Regions from separate parts of the Wenzhouxiangella sp. AB-CW3 genome, predicted to be linked through region 1. Evidence: riboswitches for the same ligand, from Rfam matches in the RefSeq annotation. Region 1 holds a riboswitch; the other holds the start of a gene.
The links. A riboswitch is a leader RNA that binds a small molecule or an ion and turns the genes downstream of it on or off. The one in region 1 is predicted to bind cobalamin.
Positions count from the first base shown of each region.

Region 1 (5,012 bases):
GGATCATGCGTCGTTCATGGCTCAGGGCATCCCAGTCGGAGCGGCGGGCACCCTGCCTGAGGTAGTTCATGTCGCGAATCCAGTGCTGCTGCTCGTCAATCATGTCGCCGTCGCTGCCGTAGTGGGTGTACTCGATCTTGAGTCGCGGGAAGTCGACATCGCGCATGACCCGCACACCATCCGGGTGGTGCCACCACTCGTAGCGGCCGGCCAGGTCGACATCCAGCACCTGAATGGCCACACGTTCTCCTTCGGGCAGGCAGCTTTCTACGGCCTCGACCAGAAAGGACTCGAGCCGATCGAGGTTGCGCTCGTGATCGCGTGGACGATTGCCGGCATCGGTATAGCGATCCGTTTCGGCAAACGCCACCTCGACCCGTTCATCGCTTTCGGCCGCCACGCTTGTGGCCAGTAGCAGACATGGGAGCAACAGGGACAACAGGGTCAGATTTCGAATCAGCATGACAAGTGCCTCCTTGGGGTTTGGGCATTGTGCCGTGCCTGAGTGCAGACGGATTGCCTGCAGGCCCCGGCTCATTCTTTTGACCGGGCAGGCATGCGACTGTTCAGACACGCTTATCGCAATAGACCATGAAAACCGCTGCGATTCAACTTAGGGAGCCTCTGAATAACTCTGCGCGGAGCGCGTTTCTGTCTCAAAAGCCGTAGATCGTGTGGTGCGACCCGAGTGACAGTAGCCGTAGCTACGGCCGAGGGGCGCAGCGCGCGAGATGCGGCTTTTGAGGCGAAACCCGAATGGGACGGGCCTTTGCGGGCGACCCGCTGCGTTTGGACTCGCTCATTTGGAATGACCAAACCACACGCGCTAATCGTTTCTTACGCAGGCGCTTCTTGCCTTCGGCAAATCGCACCTGGCACGAAACGGCGCTCGCCGAAGCCACACCGGGTCATCCCGCAAAGGCCCGTCGCGCCCGCGCAGAGTTATTCAGAGGCTCCCTTAGGTCGTGGAGTGCGGGGCGCGCCGGTGCATCTGATCGAACATCGACCAGACCCCCTGTTCACCGTCCCAGTGCCCGCGGGTTGCTGCCTTGGCGTACTCGGTGGCTCGCTGCTCGAAGAAGTTGGCAAACTCCACGCCGTTGAGAATCTCGACCAGCCAGGGCAGGGGGTGGGCCGTCAGCGCGCGGTAGCTGCCCTCTTCCTGCGCAAAACAGCCGAACACGGTGGGCAGTTTGAGCTGGGCCAGTCGCCAGTCGGCGATATAGCGCACGTAGCGCTTGATGTCATAGGCGCTCATGCCTTCGATATCGCCCAGTTCGAAAGCGAGATCGACAAAGTTTTCTTCCAGGCATACCATGGTTCGGGCGACGTCAATGATGTCATCGCGCACTGCCGCGGTCAGGGCGCCGGTTTCACGGTTCCATTCATGAAACAGCCGGATCACGCCCTCGCAGTGCAGCGACTCGTCGCGTACCGACCAGCTCACGATCTGGCCCATGCCCTTCATCTTGTTGAAGCGCGGGAAATTGAGCAGCATGGCGAAGCTGGCAAACAGGCTCATGCCCTCGGTAAATGCACCGAACATGGCCAGCGTGCGCGAGACGTCGGCAACCGTGTCGACGCCGAAGGTCTGCATGTAGTCGGCCTTGGCCTTCATCTGCCGGTAATCGCGAAACGCCTCGAACTCGGTCTGCGGCATGCCCAGGGTCTTGAGCAGCAGGGCGTAGGCGTCGATGTGCACGGTTTCCATGTTGGTGAACGCGGCCATCATCATCTGGATTTCCAGTGGCTGGAAGATCGGGATGTAGCGCTTCATGTAGTTGTCCGAAACTTCCACATCGGACTGAGTGAAGAAACGGAACACCTGTGTGAGCAGCGAGCGTTCTGCCTCGCTCAGGCGATCGCCGGTCCAGTCCTTGATGTCATCGCCCAGCGGTACTTCCTCGCCCATCCAGTGGGTCTGCTGCTGGCGTTTCCAGAATTCGTAGGCCCAGCCGTAGCGTTCGACATCGTAGGTGCCGGTCGACTCGAGCAGGCCGACCCGGCCGGTACCGAGCAGCTTGCGTGGATTGGTGTTGGGGTCGATCACTGACATGCCAGGCACTCCTCGTAGTCGGTGGCCGGCTGCTGGCCACCGGTGTGTTCGGCGGCACCGAGCTGGCCGGCAAAGCCGGCGCGCTGAATGGCCTTTGAGCGGCAGTAGTACAGGCTCTTTATGCCGCGCTTCCAGGCCGACCAGTGCAGCATGTGCAGGTCCCATTTGTCGATGTTGCCCGGCAGGAACAGGTTCAGCGACTGGCTCTGGCAGATCAGCGGTGCGCGATCGGCGGCCAGTTCGATGATCCAGCGCTGATCGATCTCGAAGGCGGTGCGAAACACCAGCTTCTCGTCTTCGTCCAGGCAGTCCAGGTGTTGCACCGAACCCTCGTGCTCGAGAATCGATGCCCAGGTGTCCGGTGTGTCCTGCCCGCGCTCGGCCAGCAGCGTCTGCAGGTGGCGGTTGCGCACGGTGAATGATCCCGACAGGGTCTTGTGCGTGTAGATGTTGGCCGGTGCCGGCTCGATGCAGGCGCTGACGCCGCCGCAGATGATGGATATCGAGGCCGTCGGCGCGATGGCGAGCTTGTGACTGAAGCGTTCACGGGCGCCGGCGGCCAGCGCATCCGGGCACGGGCCACGTTCCTCGGCCAGGGCAGTCGATGCGGCATCCATGGCCGAGCGGATATGACGGAAGATCTTCAGGTTCCAGGACTTGGCCGGTGCCGATTCCAGGGGAATGCCGCGCGCCTGAAGAAAGGAATGGAAGCCCATGACGCCCAGTCCGATCGAGCGCTCCCGAAGTGCAGAGTAGTGGGCACGCGCCATCTGCTCGGGCGCCGACTCGATGAAATGCGTGAGCACGTTGTCGAGAAAGCGGGCGACATCCTCGATGAAGTCATCGTCGCCATGCCACTGATCCCAGGTCTCGATGTTGAGTGATGACAGGCAGCATACGGCGGTTCGCTCCTGGCCATCGGTATCGGTTCCGGTGGGCAGGGTGATCTCCGAGCACAGGTTGGAGGTCGAGACCTTCAGGCCCAGCGACTTCTGGTGCGCGGCCATGTCGCGGTTGACCGTGTCGATGAACAGCAGGTAGGGCTCGCCGGTCTGCAGGCGGGTCTCCAGGATGCGTTGCCACAGGCTGCGGGCATCGACATGGCGCAGCACCTCGCCGGTTTTCGGGCTCCTGAGGCCGAATTCCCGGCCATCGGTGACCGCCTGCATGAACTCGTCGGTGACATTGATGCCGTGGTGCAGGTTCAGCGCCTTGCGGTTGAAGTCGCCCGAGGGCTTGCGAATTTCCAGGAACTCCTCGATCTCGGGATGGTGAATGTCGAGATACACGGCGGCCGACCCGCGCCTGAGCGAGCCCTGGGAGATGGCCAGTGTCAGTCCGTCCATGACGTGCACGAAGGGCATGATGCCCGATGTCTGGCCGCTGCCTTTGACCTGCTCACCAATCGAACGGACCTGGCCCCAGTAGGTGCCGATGCCACCCCCGTTGGCGGCCAGCCAGACGTTTTCGTTCCAGGTGCCGACAATGCCTTCGAGCGAATCCGACACCGAGTTGAGGAAACAGGAGATCGGCAGGCCACGCCGGGTCCCGCCATTGGACAGGATGGGCGTGGCCGGCATGAACCACAGGCGCGACATGTAATCGTACAGGCGCTGGGCGTGTTCGGCGTCGTCGGCATAGGCGCAGGCGACCCGGGCGAACATGTCCTGCGGCGTTTCGCCGGGCAGCAGGTAGCGGTCCTTGAGCGTCTGCAGTCCGAAGGCGGTCAGGCGCTCGTCGCCGCGGGGATCGAGGCGCAGTGATTCGGGTGCGGGGCGGGGTCCCAGCGGAGCGGGAACAGGGGCACGACGGGCACGTTCGGTGCTCGGCGGGGTCAGCGCGGAAGCCAACTGGTTCATACAATCCTCCGTTGCAGTCTTTCGGAGGCGGGGTTGGCTCATGGGGTCGGAAGGACTGGCGGCATTGACGAGCCGCAATCCACCGCCGCCGGGAGGCCCCGCCCGGTTGCTGTTGCATGCGCCACGGCAGGTTTCCTGGCTTGCGGGTCATGGCCCGGGTCCGGACCGCCTTCCCGGTGCGACCACCAGTGGCGTGTGGGTCCGGCGGGCTCGCCGCCTACAGTTGCGGGGACAGCTTCGGAATGGATGGGCTGGCCATCGGCACCGAATTCCCTCTTAGCCCCATATCTTGTGTTCTGGGGCACCGTGGTGCCCATATATTGGGCCAGGGGCGGGATTCGGTCAAGTCCTCTGAATTGCCCGGGGCAGGCAAAGGACCCGGAGCGAACGGCCAGGGAGGGCGGCCGTTCGCTCCGGTATCGGGCTCAGTGCCCCGGCCGGGTCGGCAGGGGCGGGGCTTCGCGCGGAATATCGTCCCGGTAGTCCTCGAGCATGTCCAGGATTTCCTCGATGGCACGTTCGAGCTGGCTGTCGCGCCCGGCGTTGGTCGCGGCCGGGTCGAGCTCGACATGAATGTCGGGGGCCACGCCCTCGTTCTCGACCGACCAGTTGTTGTCGACATCGACAAAACGGAAGTGCGGCACGGTCATCACGCCGCCATCGACAAACGGGGGATTGGAAAAGATGCCGATCAGGCCGCCCCAGGTGCGGGTGCCCAGCAGCGGGCCGATCTCGAGTTCGCGGAAGGCGTAGGGCAGGAAGTCGCCGCCCGAGCCGGCATCCTGGTCGATCATCATCAGCTTTGGTCCGTGCAGCGCGCCCATGGGCGTGGTGGACATTTCACCCTGGCGATAGACCCAGTTCGACAGATGACGGCGGCTGAGAACCTCGACGATGTAGTTGGCCGCCTGGCCGCCCCCGTTGGCGCGTTCGTCGATGATCAGGGCTTCGCGGTCAAGCTGGGCATGGAACATGCGGTTGAAGAAGGTGTAGCCCGGGCCGGCGGTGTTGGGCAGGTAGATGTAACCGACCCGTCCATCGGTGGCTTCGTCGACCAGGCGGCGATTCTTCTCGACCCAGTGCCACAGACGCATGCC
Region 1 is NZ_CP061368.1:3,640,802-3,645,813, reverse strand. It holds gene IC757_RS15710 (DUF3016 domain-containing protein) at 1-463, opposite strand, end outside; gene IC757_RS15705 (ribonucleotide-diphosphate reductase subunit beta) at 959-2,056, opposite strand; gene IC757_RS15700 (ribonucleoside-diphosphate reductase subunit alpha) at 2,047-3,915, opposite strand; cobalamin riboswitch at 4,023-4,239, opposite strand; gene IC757_RS15695 (S41 family peptidase) at 4,341-5,012, opposite strand, start outside.

Region 2 (5,012 bases), 280 kb from region 1:
ATTGCCGGTCACGGCGCTGCCGAACTGTTCGTCTTCATCAACACGCAGACTGGCCTCCCAGTCGGTACGGTCGCGATGGGCATGCAGTCCGGTCCAGGCACCCACGTTATAGCGGTTCTCGGCCCAGCTGTTGCGGCTAACGCCGGATTCTCGCCAACTGTCCAGGCCGATCAGCCAGAGGGTGTATTCCTCGATCAGGCGCTCGGCCTGCACGCCGGCCTGGACTCGCCGCGTCACTGCCTCGGAAAACCCGAATGGCGTTTCGGTATCCAGCCGGTCGCGGTACATGGCGACTTGGCCCTGCCATTGCCAGGGGCCGTTGCCATCGTGCCGATATTCGGTCTGGATGGCGTAGTTGAGAAAGTCCGACTCACCCTGGTCGAACTCGATTTCGCCGTCGCTGGCGCGCGCACTCCAGCTCAACTGGCCCGGCCCCAGGTCATTGCTGCCACGCAGGTTCAGGCTGAGATTCTCGAACCCGTCATCATCCGGATCGAAGGCAAAGCCGCGCTCGTTCTGTGCCGAAAACCCGTCAACCCGGCGTCCCGCAAGACTCATGCCGAAGGCTTCGCTGCCCCATGAGGCTGACAGCGCCCGGTCGTTGTAGCGGCCGTAGGCTGCACGCACCGATGTGCCTTCGGGCTGGCGGGTGAAGATCTGGATGACGCCACCTATGGCGTCCGATCCGTAGCGCGCCGCGCGCGGACCACGAACGATCTCGATGCGCTCGATGTGGCTGGGGTCGAGGATTTCCCAGGTGAATGACCCGGTGCCCGACGAGGCGGCACGCACGCCGTCGATCAGCACCAGCACATGGTTGGAGTTGGTGCCGCGCATGAAGGTGCTGGTCTGACCACCTGGACCCCCGGCGCGGCTCATGTCGATACCGGCTTCCAGGCGCAGCAGTTCCAGTATGTCGGGCGCCTGGCTGCGCTCGATGGCGGCACGGTCGATGACGCTGACCGAGGCCAGCGGCTGTTCGATCAATTGTTCGCTGCGTGTGGCCGTGACCACGACGGTGTCGTGCTCTGCGTCCTCGGCAACGACATGAAGAGAGGTCAAAAGCAGGCCTGAACCGGCCAGGCCGGCAAAAGTACTTCGTTTCATGGTGTTGTTGGCTCCTCGCGCTCACCCGCGCACTGGTCGGAGAGGGTGGAAGGAGCACGAGAAGCCGTCAGGATATGCACAGGCAACGTCGACCCCGGTCGCCCACCGCAACCCGAATGGTTCATGATCTGGCTCAGGCCGGTCTCCTGACTTTCGGGGATGAACAGTCGTGTCATCCCGGCTGGACCTTCCCCCATCATCCGACGGAGTGGTTGTACCAGCCGCATGTCCGGGCCGAATCACCCTGGGCGTGCCGATTACAGTTGCGGGGGCAGTGCCGGACTTTCACCGGTTTCCCGAAACACCTGATGCCGTGGCTTTTTTCTTGAGTCGCTGACTCGGTGGTCCCAAGTAGCAAGCCGCCATGTTAACCCAATCAGGCCGGTTGGAGCGCGGCAATTGGTGGAGGCCGTGCAGCAGTGAGCGTGCGGGGTCCCGGCTCTTCGGCCGGTAGGACGGTGACTGGGGGTGGGCGATGCAGGATCGAGCCTGTGAGGTCCCGGCGCGGTGGCCGGGGCGACGTTGAGGAGATGCCAGACGCTGTTGGTGGGGCAGGTTGATCCGGTCAGGCGGCCTTGCGGTCGCCGTTGCGGATCTTCTCGCCGGTGCTGGTCAGGCTGGCCTGGAGCTCTTCGAGCTCGAAGTCATCAACGGTGATGATTTCCATGACGCGCTCGCGTACCGAGGCCAGGAATTCGGCTTCCTTATCGGTTAGCACCTGATTGTTGACCGCCGAGGCAATATGCTCGTCCGAAGTGTACCCGGAGAGCTGTTCGGCCCGCTGGGCCTTGAGCATCTTGCGCTCCAGTGGCTCGGCGGCGATCACGTCGGGCAGCAGTTTTTCCATGACGCCCACCCAGTGGCCGGCGGCATCCGATCGGTAAACCCCGCGGGTGAGGCGGTCGCGCGTTTCCGAAGGCGAGAGCAGCAGCGAGGCCACCTTGTGACCCAGGCGGTCATTGGGTGCCCGCTCGACGCGACCCAGCGGGAAGATGATCATGCGCAGGAACGGGCGCACCCAGGGCATCGGGTAGTTGTCGATCACGCCGCGCAGCGCGGTCTGGATCTTGAAGATGGCATCGTGGAAAGCCCAGGCCAGAATCGGCTGATCGGCAGCCGGGCGGCCCTCGTGCTCAAAGCGCCTGAGCATGGCCGAGCAGATGTAGAGCTGGCTGAGTGCGTCACCCAGGCGACCGGAAATCTTTTCCTTCTGCTTGAGCTTGCCGCCATAGGTGAGCATGGCGATATCGGCCAGGTAGGCAAACGCGGCGCTGTAGCGGCTGAGCTTGCGGTAGTACTTGCGCGTGCGGCGGTCGCCGGGCACGGCGGCAAAACGGGCAAAGCTCAAGCCCAGGATGAAAGCCCGCACGGCATTGGAAATCGAATGACCGATGTGGGCAAACAGCAGCTTGTCGAATTCCCTCAGGCGCTCGTCATCATCCTCGATCTTGAGGGCTTCGAGCTCCTTGAGTACATAGGGGTGGCAGCGGATGGCGCCCTGCCCGAAGATCATCATCGAGCGGGTCAGGATGTTGGCGCCCTCGACCGTGATCCAGATCGGAGCGCCCTGCCAGGCGCGGCCGAGGTAGTTCTTCGGCCCGAGAATGATGCCCTTGCCGCCATGGATGTCCATGGCGTCCTTGATGATGTCGCGGCTCTGCTCGGTGCAGTGGTACTTGGCGATGGCGCCCGGCACGGCCGGTTTCTCGCCGTCGTCGACTGCCGATGCGGTCTGGCGGCTCAGGGCGCTGATGGCGTAGGTATGGCCGGCCATGCGCGCCAGGGCTTCCTCGACGCCTTCGAAGCGGCCGATGGGCAGGTTGAATTGCTTGCGGATGCGGGCATAGGCGCCGGTGACCAGGGTGGCGGACTTGGCCCCGCCGGAGGTCGAGGAAGGCAGTGAAATGGCCCGGCCCACCGAAAGCGATTCGATCAGCATGCGCCAGCCATTGCCGGCATGCTCGACGCCACCGAGCAGGGTATCGAGCGGCACGAACACGTCCTTGCCAACGATCGGCCCGTTGGGGAACGGGTTGTTGAGCGGGAAGTGGCGCCGGCCAATCTCCATGCCCGGCGTGTCGGCGGGCAACAGCGCCACGGAAATGCCGATGTCTTCGGTATCGCCGATCAGGCCGTCGGGGTCGTACAGGCGGAAGGCCAGACCGACCACGGTGGCACAGGGCGCCAGGGTGATGTAGCGCTTTTCGAAGTTGAGCTTGATACCCAGCACCTGCTTGCCGTCGACCTTCTTCTTGCAGACGATGCCGAAGTCGGAAATCGAGGTGGCATCGGAGCCAGCGGTGGTGCTGGTCAGGCCGAAACACGGGATTTCCTCGCCGGTGGCCAGGCGCGGCAGGTAGTGATCCTTCTGTTCATCGGTGCCGTAATGCAGCAGCAGCTCGGCCGGGCCCAGGGAGTTGGGTACGGCGATGATGGAGCCGACCTGTGAACTCATGCCGCCGACTTTCTCGAGCACGGCCCGGTGGGCAACGGCGGAAAACCCGAGGCCGCCGTATTCCTTCGGGATGATCATGCCGAAGTACTTGTTCTTGCGCAGGTGGTCCCAGACCTCGTCGGACACCCCGGCGCGGTAGTGCGAGAACTCCCAGTCGTTGATCATGCCGCACAGTTCTTCGACTGGACCGTCGAGAAAGGCCTGTTCGTCCGTGCTCAGTTCATGCAGGGGTTTCTTGATGAAGCGGTTCCAGCGCGGATTGCCGGTAAACAGTTCGCCCTCGAACCCCACGGTCCCGGCTTCCAGGGCAATGCGCTCGGTTTCCGAGATCTGCGGTGTCATCTTCTCGAAGCCCTTGAGGATGGGCCCGGTGATGAACTCGCGTCGCCAGGGGCGGTGATTGAGCGGAATGGCGACTGCCAGGAACAGCAGCCAGAACAGCGTCAGCAGGATCCAGCCCGGCTGCCCGGCGATGGAAAAGCTCAGCAGCACGATCGCGGTGGCGATGGACCAGGTCAGAAAGGATGTCTTGAAATAGGCGCATCCCAGGCCGACCGCCAGAAGGGCCAGCAGGAACAGCACGGTGGTCATGATTGTTGCGCTCCTCGGGAGGCCATGCGCTTCAGAAACGGGGCCACGGCACCCATGAAGTGTTCATTGTTGTCACCGGCCACCATGTGGGTTGCGTCGGCGACGGTTGCTTTCTCGGCATTGGGGGCCAGCTTGAGGAACTCCTCGATATGCTCCTCGCCGATCATCTCGCTCTGGCTGCCGGCCACCAGCAGGGTCGGAATCTTGAGCCGGCGGGTGGCCGACTTCAGGCGCGATTGCAGGTTGGCACTTTTCTCGGCCAGGGCCAGCATGGCCGGATCCCAGTGCCAGTACCAGCGCCCGTCCGAGCCCTGGCGAAGGTTGCGGGTCAGGCCATCACTCTTGCCGCCACGACGACGATGCGGCAGAAAGCCGCGTACCGATTCGGTGGCCTCCTCGAGCGTGGCGAAACCCTTGGGGTTCTGTCGCATGAAGGCGATCATGGCGTCAACGCCACGATCGTCCCAGCGCGGGGCGATATCGACCAGAACCAGTGCCTCGAGATCGACCTTGGGTTTTTCAGAATGCGCCAGCAGGGCGGTCAGCCCGCCCATGGATGCCCCGATGACCAACGGTGGGTGGGGCAGAGAAGCGCATACGCGTCGGAAATCTTCGACGAACTGCTCGAAGTCGTATTCTCCGCTGGGTGCGCGGTCACTCTCGCCGTGGCCACGGGCATCATAGCTGACGGCCTGCCAGCCAGCCGCGGCCAGCCGCCGACCCGTTTCTTCCCAGGCATACTGGGTCTGGCCGAAACCATGGGCCATGAGCACACAAGGGGCCCGATCATCGCCATAATACCGGAGGTTCAGGCGAATGCCGTCATCGGTCCAGATCTGGCGCCGGCGAATATCGTCAT
Region 2 is NZ_CP061368.1:3,361,197-3,366,208, reverse strand. It holds gene IC757_RS14505 (TonB-dependent receptor domain-containing protein) at 1-1,107, opposite strand, end outside; cobalamin riboswitch at 1,226-1,431, opposite strand; gene IC757_RS14500 (acyl-CoA dehydrogenase) at 1,673-4,153, opposite strand; gene IC757_RS14495 (alpha/beta fold hydrolase) at 4,150-5,012, opposite strand, start outside.
Region 2: another riboswitch for cobalamin. It lies ahead of IC757_RS14505 (TonB-dependent receptor domain-containing protein); the one in region 1 lies ahead of IC757_RS15700 (ribonucleoside-diphosphate reductase subunit alpha).